Regions from separate parts of the Buttiauxella sp. 3AFRM03 genome, predicted to be linked through region 1. Evidence: predicted binding sites of a transcription regulator. Region 1 holds the regulator's gene; the other holds the start of a gene.
The links. The regulator CRP, encoded in region 1, controls carbon source genes, mostly activating them, when cyclic AMP is high. The targets are predictions, from matches to a motif close to ATGTGANNNNNNTCACAT.
Positions count from the first base shown of each region.

Region 2: D8682_RS16520 (glutathione S-transferase) is a predicted target of CRP. The motif match lies at 3,456-3,473, and genes of this name have one in related genera.

Region 1 is NZ_CP033076.1:3,399,843-3,406,067, reverse strand. It holds gene D8682_RS17255 (NUDIX domain-containing protein) at 1-426, shown strand, start outside; gene D8682_RS17250 (LysE family translocator) at 432-1,031, opposite strand; gene D8682_RS17245 (hydrolase) at 1,093-2,115, shown strand; gene D8682_RS17240 (YheU family protein) at 2,112-2,330, shown strand; gene D8682_RS17235 (phosphoribulokinase) at 2,504-3,388, shown strand; gene D8682_RS17230 (OsmC family protein) at 3,406-3,810, opposite strand; gene crp (cAMP-activated global transcriptional regulator CRP) at 4,124-4,756, shown strand; gene D8682_RS17220 (YccS/YhfK family putative transporter) at 4,848-6,225, shown strand, end outside.
Region 2 is NZ_CP033076.1:3,244,688-3,250,912, forward strand. It holds gene selB (selenocysteine-specific translation elongation factor) at 1-1,183, opposite strand, end outside; gene selA (L-seryl-tRNA(Sec) selenium transferase) at 1,180-2,568, opposite strand; gene D8682_RS16520 (glutathione S-transferase) at 2,639-3,247, opposite strand; gene D8682_RS16525 (PTS mannitol transporter subunit IICBA) at 3,732-5,651, shown strand; gene mtlD (mannitol-1-phosphate 5-dehydrogenase) at 5,828-6,225, shown strand, end outside.

The sequences.
Region 1 (6,225 bases):
AGCCTGACGACGGCCTGGTTCGCCCTGATCGCCAGAACCGATTGCCAGCCACATATTGAAAGCGTCAGCGATGCGAAATGGTTACCGACTCACCAACTGACGCAGCAGACTCTGGCCTTTGATCACGGTGAGATTATTACCCATGCGTTAAACCGGCTACGGCAAAAAACGCGCTATTCACTATTGCCGGTCTATTGCCTGGCAGAAGAGTTCACGCTCACGCAATTGCAGGAAGCGACAGAAATTATTCTCGGGCAGGCGATACAGCGCAAAAGCCTGATTCGCCGCTTTGAGGCGTCAGGCATGTTTGAAGATACAGGGAAAAGTAAGGCGACTGGGGCGCGTAAAGCGCGGCTTTATCGGAGAAAAGAAGGAGTGGATATCCATCTTTTCTCACGTAACTTGCTCAATGATACTGCCGGGTAGCGGCATCAATGCCAAATCAGCAACACACATGCCGCAGTCAGCAATCCCATAAAGACATTAAAGATTGTCCAGGCACGGCGGCTACGAAGTAGCTTGCCAATCATGCTGCCAAACGCAATCCAGATGATGCCAGCAACGATGTTGACCAGCGCGATACCGATGCTGATTAACACCACAGAGTGCAGGTACTGAGCACCCGCAAGGCTAAAACTTGCGACTGCACCTAGCGCCATCAACCACGCTTTCGGGTTGATAACCTGTAATAAACCACCCTGCCAGAATGGGATAGGTGACGGCGGCGGCGCATCGGTTTCCAGCGTTTCATAAGTCGCGGTGCCGATTTTCCATGCCAGCCATAACAGGTAAGCACTCCCGGCAATCTTCAGGATGAGGTGCAAAGCAGGATACAATAGGATTAAGCTACCGACGCCAAAAGCCACCAGCAACAAAATGCACTGCATCCCCAACATGATACCTATCATCAAAGGGAGGGTTCGCATAAAGCCGTAGTTGGCGCCGGAAGAAGTCAGCAACATATTGTTTGGGCCGGGTGTAATCGCCGCGACCCACAAAAAACCAAGCATTGAGAAGAAAAGCGTTTCCATGAAATGGGTGATCCGCACCCGGTAAGTTAATTAGCAAACTAAATGAAACTAACAGTGTGATATGGCCACGACAAGTCCCGCAGCATTGAATTTTAATCACGTAGACGATGAACAATTTCGTCCGTTAAAGGGTGTCAGTAATCCGCACCTGCAAACCATGCTCCCACGCTTAATTCGCCGCCGCCTCAATTTCAAACCTCACTGGCAGCGTCTGGATATGCCGGATGGGGATTTTGTTGATCTTGCATGGAGTGAAGACCCACGCCAGGCAACGCATAAACCACGGTTAGTCGTTTTTCATGGTCTTGAAGGAAGCCTGCACAGCCCGTATGCACATGGGTTAATTGATGCCGCGCGTAAGCAAGGCTGGTTGGGTGTGGTGATGCACTTCCGTGGCTGTAGCGGCGTGCCGAATCGCATGAAACGCATCTATCACTCCGGCGAAACCGAAGATGGCAGCTATTTCCTCAACTGGCTCTCTACACGTTACGGTAAAGCCCCCACGGCGGCGGTCGGGTTTTCTCTCGGCGGTAACATGCTCGCCTGTTTAATGGCAAAACAAGGCGCAGATTGTACGCTACAGGCCGGTGTGGTGGTTTCTGCCCCGCTAATGCTGGAGCATTGTAGCAAGCATATCGAGAAAGGTTTCTCGCGCGTTTACCAACATTATCTGTTGAATCTGCTGAAGAAAAATGCGGCACGTAAACTCAGAAGCTATCCGGGTACACTCCCGGTAGATATGCGCCAGCTTAAAGGAGTGCGTCGTCTGCGTGAGTTTGACGATTTGATCACCTCGAAGATTCATGGCTTTGCAGATGCTATCGACTACTATCGTCAATGCAGCGCCATGCCGTTGCTGCCGCAAATCAAAACGCCGACGTTAATCATTCACGCTAAAGATGACCCGTTTATGGATCACCATGTGATCCCCGACACAGCGATACTGCCTGCCAATATTGAGTATCAACTGACGCGCTATGGTGGGCATGTTGGATTTGTTGGTGGCACGCTACGGCGTCCGGAAATGTGGCTCGAGCAACGCATCCCGCAGTGGTTGTCTAAATTTTTGGACCCGTCATTATGATGATTCCCTGGCAAGATCTCCCCCCCGAAACGCTTGATAATCTGATTGAATCCTTTGTATTACGTGAAGGTACCGATTATGGTGAACAAGAGCGTTCGCTGGAGCAAAAAGTGGCCGATGTTAAGCGCCAGCTACAAAGTGGCGAGGCTGTGCTGGTATGGTCGGAGCTTCACGAAACGGTGAATATCATGGCTCGCGGGCAGCTTCGCGGCTAAGCGTTTATTCTATACTGCATAGTAAAACCACCCTCACCCTGGCCCTATCCCTGAGGGAGAAGGGGAAGAACCAAAGCGAAATCCGGACAGTCTCCTCTCCAGGGGGAGAGGGTTAGGGTGAGGGCCAGCCCTTACGAACACACACTTGTGATTACCCATGGAGTTGTTGCCTTATGTCAGCCAAACATCCGGTTATTGCCGTAACAGGTTCCAGCGGCGCGGGAACGACCACCACCAGCCTTGCCTTCCGCAAAATATTCCAGCAACTCAACCTGCGCGCTGCCGAAGTTGAAGGTGACAGCTTCCATCGTTTCACGCGTCCTGAAATGGATATGGCTATTCGTAAAGCACGCGACTTAGGCCGCCATATCAGTTACTTCGGTCCGGAAGCGAATGACTTCGGCCTGCTGGAACAAACGTTTATCGAGTACGGAAAAACCGGGCAAGGTAAATCGCGTAAGTATCTTCATACCTATGACGAAGCCGTCCCCTGGAACCAAATTCCTGGGACGTTTACACCGTGGCAATCGCTGCCTGAACCGACCGATGTGTTGTTCTATGAAGGATTGCACGGTGGAGTCGTCACCCCACAGCACGATGTGGCGAATGCCGTCGACTTGCTGGTTGGCGTAGTGCCGATTGTCAACCTGGAATGGATTCAAAAACTGGTGCGTGATACCAGCGAACGTGGGCATTCCCGGGAAGCGGTGATGGATTCAGTGGTGCGCTCAATGGACGACTACATCAATTACATCACGCCACAATTTTCACGCACGCACATTAACTTCCAGCGTGTCCCGACTGTCGATACCTCTAACCCGTTTGCTGCACGCGGAATTCCATCGCTGGATGAAAGTTTTGTGGTGATTCATTTTCGCGGGTTGGATGACATCGATTTCCCCTACTTGCTCGCCATGTTGCAAGGCTCATTCATTTCCCACATCAATACAATAGTGGTACCGGGCGGCAAAATGGGGCTGGCGATGGAATTGATCATGACGCCGTTAGTGAAGCGTCTGGCGGAAGGACGAAATATCAATAATCAGGGCGGCGAGTAACCGCCCTGTTTTGCACACTAGCCTTCAATGACTTCGTAGCTGTGCGTGATATTTACGGCTTTTTCCAGCATCAGTGCAACAGAGCAATACTTCTCAGCAGATAAATCAACCGCGCGGGAAACCGCGTTATCTTTTAGCTCTTTGCCTGTCACGATGAAATGCAGGTTGATGTGAGTAAAAAGACGAGGAGCTTCTTCGCGACGCTCAGAGGTCAATTTCACTTCGCAGTCGGTGACGTCGTAGCGGCCTTTTTGCAAAATAGAAACCACGTCGATTGCACTGCAACCCCCGGCAGCCATCAGTACCATTTCCATCGGGCTCGGTGCTTTATCGCCAGAATTACCGTCCATCAGAATCTGGTGTCCTGAAGCGGATTCACCAAGGAAAGTTAACCCTTCAACCCATTTCACACGTGCCTGCATGTTGCTTCTCCCATTGAAAAAATTACCTTCCAGAGTACGCGGATGCAGCAAAACTGGCAACGGAAGGCGACCTACGTCATGCTGAAACGAGACAATAGGAGACACCTGCCAAAAGCTATGCTAAAACAATCCGGATGCTACATTGATACATTGACGTAATGCATAGATGCAAAGGACGTCACTAATTACAGGCAGCAAGAATGACTTGCATGCCATCTCCCCAAAGTGGGGAATATTCTAATACTTGCAACGCCAGACAGGATGTTTAGCGTCCTGTCGTTGGTAGCCAGTTATAAACAGAGGATAACCGCGCATGGTGCTTGGCAAACCGCAAACAGACCCGACTCTCGAATGGTTCTTGTCCCATTGCCACATTCATAAGTATCCATCGAAGAGCACACTGATCCACCAGGGTGAAAAAGCAGAGACGCTGTATTACATCGTCAAGGGCTCTGTAGCTGTTCTGATCAAAGATGAAGAGGGCAAGGAAATGATCCTCTCCTATCTGAATCAGGGCGACTTTATTGGTGAGTTAGGGCTGTTCGAAGAAGGCCAGGAACGTAGTGCCTGGGTCCGTGCTAAATCTGCCTGTGAAGTGGCTGAAATTTCCTATAAAAAATTCCGCCAGCTGATCCAGGTAAACCCAGACATTCTGATGCGTCTTTCTTCCCAGATGGCTCGTCGTCTGCAAGTCACTTCTGAGAAAGTCGGTAACCTGGCATTCCTCGATGTGACTGGTCGTATCGCGCAGACACTGTTGAACCTGGCAAAACAGCCTGATGCAATGACTCACCCAGACGGTATGCAGATTAAAATTACCCGTCAGGAAATTGGTCAGATCGTCGGTTGTTCTCGTGAAACTGTCGGTCGTATCTTGAAAATGCTGGAAGATCAGAACCTGATCTCCGCTCACGGCAAAACGATCGTCGTTTACGGCACTCGTTAATTTCCGTTTCAAAAAAGGCGTGTTGCTTTATGGACACGCCTTTTTTTGTCTTTAAAATCCAAACACCTGCAACACAAAGTATGACAAGCATATGTGGAGAAGATTAATCTATCACCCTGAAGTTAACTATGCACTGCGGCAAACGCTGGTGCTGTGCCTTCCTGTGGGGATCGGTTTACTACTGGGGAATTTGCAGTTAGGTCTGCTTTTCTCGTTAGTGCCCGCTTGTTGCAACATTGCTGGTCTGGATACACCCCATAAGCGTTTTTTTAAACGCCTGATTGTTGGCGGCACTCTTTTTGCGACCAGCAGTTTAATCATGCAGCTTTTGCTGCTCTACACCGCGGTCCCATTGCCCATCATTCTTATGGTGATGGCGCTCTTGTTAGGCGTCACCGCTGAAATCAGCGCCCTGCACGCACGTTTGCTTCCGGCATCGCTGATTGCGGCCATCTTTACGCTAAGCATGGCCGGCAATATGCCTATCTGGAAGCCGATGGTGTTATATGTCTCCGGCACGATTTGGTACGGAGTCTTTAACTGGTTTTGGTTCTGGATGTGGCGTGAGCAGCCGCTGCGCGAAACGTTAAGCCTGCTCTATCGCCAATTGGCGGAGTACTGTGAAGCCAAATACGGCATGCTGACACAACATGCTGATCCCGAAACAGCGCTGCCTCCACTGCTGGCTCGCCAGCAAAAAGCCGTAGACCTGATCACCATCTGCTACCAACAGCTGCATATGCTGTCGGCGAATCAGCAGAACGGTTACAAACATTTGTTACGCTCTTTTCAGATAGCGTTAGATTTGCAGGAGCACATCTCCGTCAGTTTGCACCAGCCTGCCGAGGTGCAAAAACTTGTCGCGAAAAGCCATGCAGAAGCGGTTATTCGCTGGAATGCGCAGACCATTGCGGCACGCTTGCGCGTATTGGCCGATGACATTCTCTACCATCGTTACCCACAGCGTTTTACGATGGAGAAACAAATTGAAGCCCTCGAGAAAATTGCTCGCCAGAATCCGGACAACCCGGTTGGGCAGTTTTGTCATTATCACTTCAGCCGTATCGCCCGCGTGCTGCGCATCCAACGCCCTCTGTACGCCCGTGATTTAATGGAAGACCGGCAGCGCCGTTTACCGCTGTGGGCAGCACTGAAAAGCTATTTGTCGTTGAAATCTGCCGCCCTGCGCAACGCCGCCCGACTAGGCGTAATGCTAACCATCGCCAGTCTTTTCGGGGCATTTTTACATCTGCCGAAACCCTACTGGATTTTAATGACGGTGATGTTCGTTACGCAAAACGGCTACGGTGCCACGCGGGTGCGCATTCTTCACCGTTCGGCAGGGACCATTGCTGGCCTGGCTATTGCGGGTATCGCCCTGCACTTTCACTTCCCACAAAGCATTGCCCTGGCCGCGATGCTGGTCATTACGCTGGTCAGCTATTTGTTTATTCGCCAGAGCTATGGCT
Region 2 (6,225 bases), 160 kb from region 1:
GCAATCCCTGGGTCGTCAGTTGCCGTGCCCAGGCGAAGTCAGTTAGCGTGACGGCGCTGCGCTGCAAATGAATGTCGAGCGTCTGGCGGTCAGTTTCCGCATGTTTAAGTTGCTGTAACCACGCCAAAAATGCGGGCTGACGTTTACCACGGCGTGGTGCATGCAGCAGTATTGCGCGCGCACCTGCAAGCGTAACCCGAGCACTAATATCACGCAGTACCAGACGGTCGTTTTCGGCAAGCCACAGCGGGACATCTAAAACCAGTTCGGCAAGGTCATCTTCCAGTAGCGATATACGCCCGGTGACGTGGCTGGCAGCGTGGTGAATATGCAGCGGTTGCCATTGTTGTAGTGGGGCGTGGCTTTGCAACTGAACAATCACCCGCTCTACCGGTTGCAGGGGTTTTTCAGCCAGTAACCAGTCGCCGCGTTTGATATCGAGCTTTTCCGCATCGCCGCTGATATTGAGCGCGATACGCTGCCCGGCACAGGCGGTGTCAGTTTTGCTGTTTTGCGCATGCAGCCCGCGCACGCGCATCGGTTTATCGGCACCAGTTAGCCACAATGAATCGCCCACCTTCACTTCGCCACTTAACGCCGTGCCGGTCGCCACCAGGCCAGAACCTTTTACGGTAAAAGCGCGGTCAATGGCGAGGCGGAAGCGGTGCTGACGCGGATGTGCACGTTCGGGCAATGAAAGGAGGTGCGCACGTAGTTCGTCAATTCCGCTACCACTGGTGGCTGCGGTGACAAATAAAGTGGCATCTTGCCAGCCAAATTCACTGAGTGTTGCTAGTACGGCTTCGCGCACTTCATCAATACGCGATTCACTCACGCGGTCGGCTTTGGTTAAGGCGACAGTGAGCGACGGTTTCCCGGTTAATTGCAGGATGGCCAGATGTTCGCGTGTTTGCGCCATCACTCCATCATCGCATGCCACCACTAACAGCGCGTGATCGATTCCACCCACGCCCGCCAGCATATTGGCGAGGAATTTTTCATGTCCTGGCACATCAATAAAACCAGGAATGCGGCCATCGGGTTGCGGCCAGTAGGCGTAACCGAGGTCGATGGTCATGCCGCGTTTTTTTTCCTCTGGCAGACGGTCAGCATTCACGCCAGTTATGGCTTGCAGCAGGGTGGTTTTGCCGTGGTCAACGTGACCGGCGGTGGCAATAATCATCGGTTCAGGCTCTCCATGAAACCAGCTTCATCTTCCAGACAGCGTAAATCCAGCCATAAACGCCCATCGTTGATGCGGCCAATAATCGGTGTGGATGAATCGCGCAGGTTCTCTACCAGCGTGTTTAGCGTGGTGCCGCGGCCATCTTTTGGTGTGAAAGTCAGCGCTGAGCTGGGTAAGCGGTCAACCGGTAGCGATCCGCTGCCAATTTGCGATAAGCAAGGCTCGACGCAAACAGTAAACTGCTCGCCATATTTACCCTCAAAAGCAGGCAACAGACGCTGTGCAAGGTCTGTGATTTCACTGGCATCACGCGTTAACAGGCGTAATGTCGGCAATCTTTCAACCAGCGTTTCTGGATGTTGATACAGACGTAATGTGGCTTCCAGTGCCGCAAGTGTCATTTTATCGGCGCGCAACGCGCGTTTGAGAGGATGTTGCTGAATGCGGGCAATCAGCTCTTTTTTGCCAACGATAATGCCCGCTTGAGGACCACCAAGCAGTTTGTCGCCGGAGAAACTCACCAGGCTTACGCCTGCGGCAATTAGCTGTTGCGGCATCGGTTCTTCCGGCAAGCCCCACTGGCTGAGATCAACCAGTGAACCGCTACCGAGGTCAGTCACAACAGGAATGTTCAGCTCGTTGCCTAGCTCGACAAGCTCGGCTTCGTCGACTGCTTTAGTAAAGCCCGCAATTTGGTAGTTACTGGTGTGGACTTTCATCAGTAACGCGGTGTTTTCACCGGCGGCCTGACGGTAGTCTTTCAAATGTGTGCGGTTGGTGGTGCCGACTTCGACCAGCTGGCAGCCTGCCTGGCGCATCACATCCGGGATACGGAATGCTCCACCGATTTCCACCAGTTCACCACGAGATACCACGACTTCTTCGCCACTGGCGCAGGCCGCCAGCATCAACAGCACCGCCGCCGCGTTGTTATTGACGATGCAGGCATCTTCCGCACCGGTCAGCTCGCAAAGCAGGGATGCCAGCGCTTTATCGCGATGCCCACGTTCCGCGCCGTCTAAGTCATATTCCAGCGTGACGGGAGTGCGCATCACTTGTGTCACAGCTTCAATTGCCGCTTCAGACTGCAATGCACGGCCAAGATTGGTATGCAGTACCGTGCCCGTCAGGTTAAACACCGGCTGCAACGCGCTGCGCAGGCCCGATTCAAGACGTGCCTGCACTTGTGCTGCCCAATCGTCATTCCAGTCAGGCAGTTGTTCCTGAGTGCGGATATGCTCGCGCGCGGTTTCCAGCATCGTGCGTAAGGTATTAACCACCTGAGAGTGGCCAAAATTGCGCAGCACCTCGCAAAATGAGGTATCACGTAACAGTTTGTCGATGGCAGGAAGTTGGCTGTACAAGGTGCGATGGGTAGTCATAACAAGCCGCAGAGTGGTGAAATTTCGCATTAGTTTACAGGGGGAGTTGGCCCCCTGTCATGGCGGGAGATCATGCTGTTGGCGGTTCTGTCCTGGCAAAACTTTCCCGTTCGAAAAGTTTCTCGACCAGTTTCACCAGATGTGGCCGCTCTACACACCAGCCTGGGGAAACGCGGCGGAAATTGAGATATCCCACTGCACATGCCACCGCAATGGTTGCCACACACAGGTTTTCGGCATTCAGTTTTTTATCCGCGGCGTATTGTTCGAGCAGCGTCAGGCCACGGCTAATTTTTTCCCGTTGGCGAAGCAGTTCGACTTCAGATTGCTGTTCGATTGGGCGCTGGCGTTCGCGTACTGAAACCAGAGCGGCATCCATGATGCCATCGGCAAGGGCCTCCATTTGGCGCATTTGTAATGCGGCTTGAGGCTCACGCGGGATAAGAGTTGGGGCAATATTCAACAGCTCGAGGTATTCCGCAATCACCGGGGAGTCGAACCAGTATTCGCCCTCGTCGGTGACCAGCGCAGGTACTTTGCCCAGCGGATTGTAATGGGGCGTGGTGCTTTCGGATGTCCACGGGTTGTCGTTTACGAATTCAAAAGTGATGCCTTTTTCCAGCAGTATCACCGATATTTTGCGCACATACGGGCTGGTGTAATTACCGATAAGTTTCATTACATCGTCCATTTTTAATCGACAAACGGTAAGTATGGATCAGGATGCATGAAAAAGTAGTGAAGAGTCGCCTGCCGCTGCGCTGTAATTTTATAACAAAATGAAATGAACGCTTTCGCGATGACTGCCCTGGAGAGCAGTAGGAAAATTTCGATGAAGATATTTTGTGATTAATGTCACATATAAATAACAAAGTGATAATCGAGAAATGTGATTTTAATCACACGTGTGAGTCAATTCAGCGCAAAAAATAGCTGCTGTGTTTTTTTTACACATCAATTATGTGATCAAGATCTCCTGAACATGCTTCGTTACACCCAGTGATGAGTGATCTATATCACATAAAATCCCGTGTACTGGACAGCTTAACGATTCAGTGCCAGATTCGCCTCACTTAGAGCATCTGGCAGCACTGCTTGCCACCACATTAACAATAAACCTCGGGCTGCTTTTTCAGCACGTGAACACAATAAGGGGTGTGCGTATGTCATCCGATATCAAGATCAGAGTGCAAAGCTTTGGTCGTTTCCTGAGTAACATGGTAATGCCAAACATCGGCGCATTTATCGCCTGGGGTATTATCACGGCGTTATTTATTCCAACTGGTTGGTTGCCAAGCGAGACACTGGCGAAACTGGTTGGCCCGATGATTACTTACCTGCTGCCGTTGCTCATCGGTTTTACCGGTGGTCGCTTAATCGGTGGCGACCGTGGTGGTGTGGTCGGTGCGATCACCACTATGGGTGTTATCGTCGGTGCGGATATGCCGATGTTCCTCGGTGCGATGATTGCCGGTCCTCTGGGTGGTTGGGCAATTAAACATTTTGACGCATGGGTTGATGGCAAGATCAAATCCGGCTTTGAAATGCTGGTGAACAACTTCTCCGCTGGCATCATCGGTATGATTCTGGCGATTCTGGCGTTCATGGGTATCGGCCCTGCGGTTGAAGTCCTGTCCAAAATTCTGGCGGCGGGCGTTAACTTCATGGTTGTCCATGACATGCTGCCGCTGGCGTCTATCTTCGTAGAACCTGCGAAAATCCTGTTCCTGAACAACGCAATCAACCACGGTATCTTCTCGCCGCTGGGTATTCAGCAGTCCCACGAGCTGGGCAAATCAATCTTCTTCCTGATTGAAGCAAACCCAGGCCCTGGTATGGGCGTGCTGATGGCGTACATGTTCTTCGGTCGCGGTAATGCTAAGCAGTCTGCGGGCGGCGCGGCAATCATCCACTTCCTGGGCGGTATCCACGAAATTTACTTCCCATATGTGCTGATGAACCCACGTCTGATCCTCGCCGTTATTCTCGGCGGTATGACTGGCGTGTTTACGCTGACTATTCTGAACGGCGGCCTGGTTTCTCCGGCATCTCCGGGTTCAATACTCGCGATTCTGGCGATGACGCCAAAAGGTGCTTACTTCGCTAACATCGCGGCAATCGTTGCAGCAACAGCCGTGTCCTTCGTGGTTTCTGCCATCTTGCTGAAAACAAGCAAGGTTAAAGAAGAAGACGATATCGAAGCAGCGGCTCGCCGTATGGAAGAGATGAAAGCTGAATCCAAAGGCGGCGCTACGCCACTGGCGGTCGGTGCTGGTCTGTCTAACGACCTCAGCCACGTACGTAAAATCATCGTAGCGTGCGATGCAGGCATGGGTTCAAGTGCGATGGGTGCGGGTGTGCTGCGTAAGAAAGTCAGCGATGCGGGTCTGAAAAATATCTCCGTTACTAACTGTGCAATCAACAGTTTGCCGGATGACGTTGACCTGGTGATTACGCACCGTGACCTGACCGAACGTGCGATGCGCCAGGTTCCACAGGCACAGCATATTTCCCTGACTAACTTCCTCGACAGCAGCCTGTACTCCAACCTGACCGAGCGTCTGGTGGCCTCTCATAACCTGAGCGAGAAAGAAGTTAAGGTGATGAGCAGCCTGGAAGACAGCTTTGTGCCAAGCGAAGAAGGGTTGTTCCGCCTTGGTGCCGGTAACGTGTTCCTTGGCCTGACTGCGACAACCAAAGAAGAAGCGATTCGCTTTGCCGGTGAGCAACTGGTGAACGGCGGTTACGTACAGCCTGAATATGTTGATGCGATGTTTGAACGTGAAAAACTGACCCCAACTTATCTGGGCGAAGGCATTGCCGTTCCGCACGGTACGGTTGAAGCGAAAGACCGCGTCCTGAAAACTGGCGTTGTGTTCTGCCAGTATCCGCATGGTGTTCACTTCGGTGAAGAACCTGATGATATTGCCCGCCTGGTTATCGGTATTGCCGCTCGCAATAACGAACACATCCAGGTTATCACCAGCCTGACCAACGCGCTGGATGATGAGTCAGTGATTGAGCGCCTGGCTAACACCACCAGTGTTCAGGAAGTGCTCGACCTGCTGGCAGGTAAGAAGTAGCAGTGGTGGTGTGGGTGGCTCCGGTCGCCCTCACCCCGGCCCTCTCCCCCAGGAGAGGGTGAATACCGATCTAGTCCCCTCTCCCTCAGGGAGAGGGTTAGGGTGAGGGTGGTCAGCACCGCATACCTCCTCACCCGAACCCTCTCGGGTGATTCAAATTTAAGAAGGTGAACGACATGAAAGCATTACATTTTGGCGCAGGTAATATCGGACGTGGCTTTATCGGCAAACTGCTGGCAGATGCCGGTATCCAACTGACCTTTGCGGACGTCAACCAAACCGTTCTTGATGCGCTGAACGCGCGCCATAGCTACCAGGTTCACGTGGTGGGCGAGCAAAAGCAAATCGATACCGTTTCTAATGTGAATGCCGTCAGCAGCATCGGTGACGAGGTCGTCACGCTGATTGCAGAAGTTGACCTGGTCACCACGGCTGTTGGACCAGTCGTGCTGGAACGTATCGCGCCAGCAGTGGCAAAAGGGCTGGTTCTGCGTCGCACCAATGGTAATGAAAAACCACTGAACATTATCGCTTGCGAGAATATGGTGCGTGGCACCAGCCAGCTTAAAGCGCA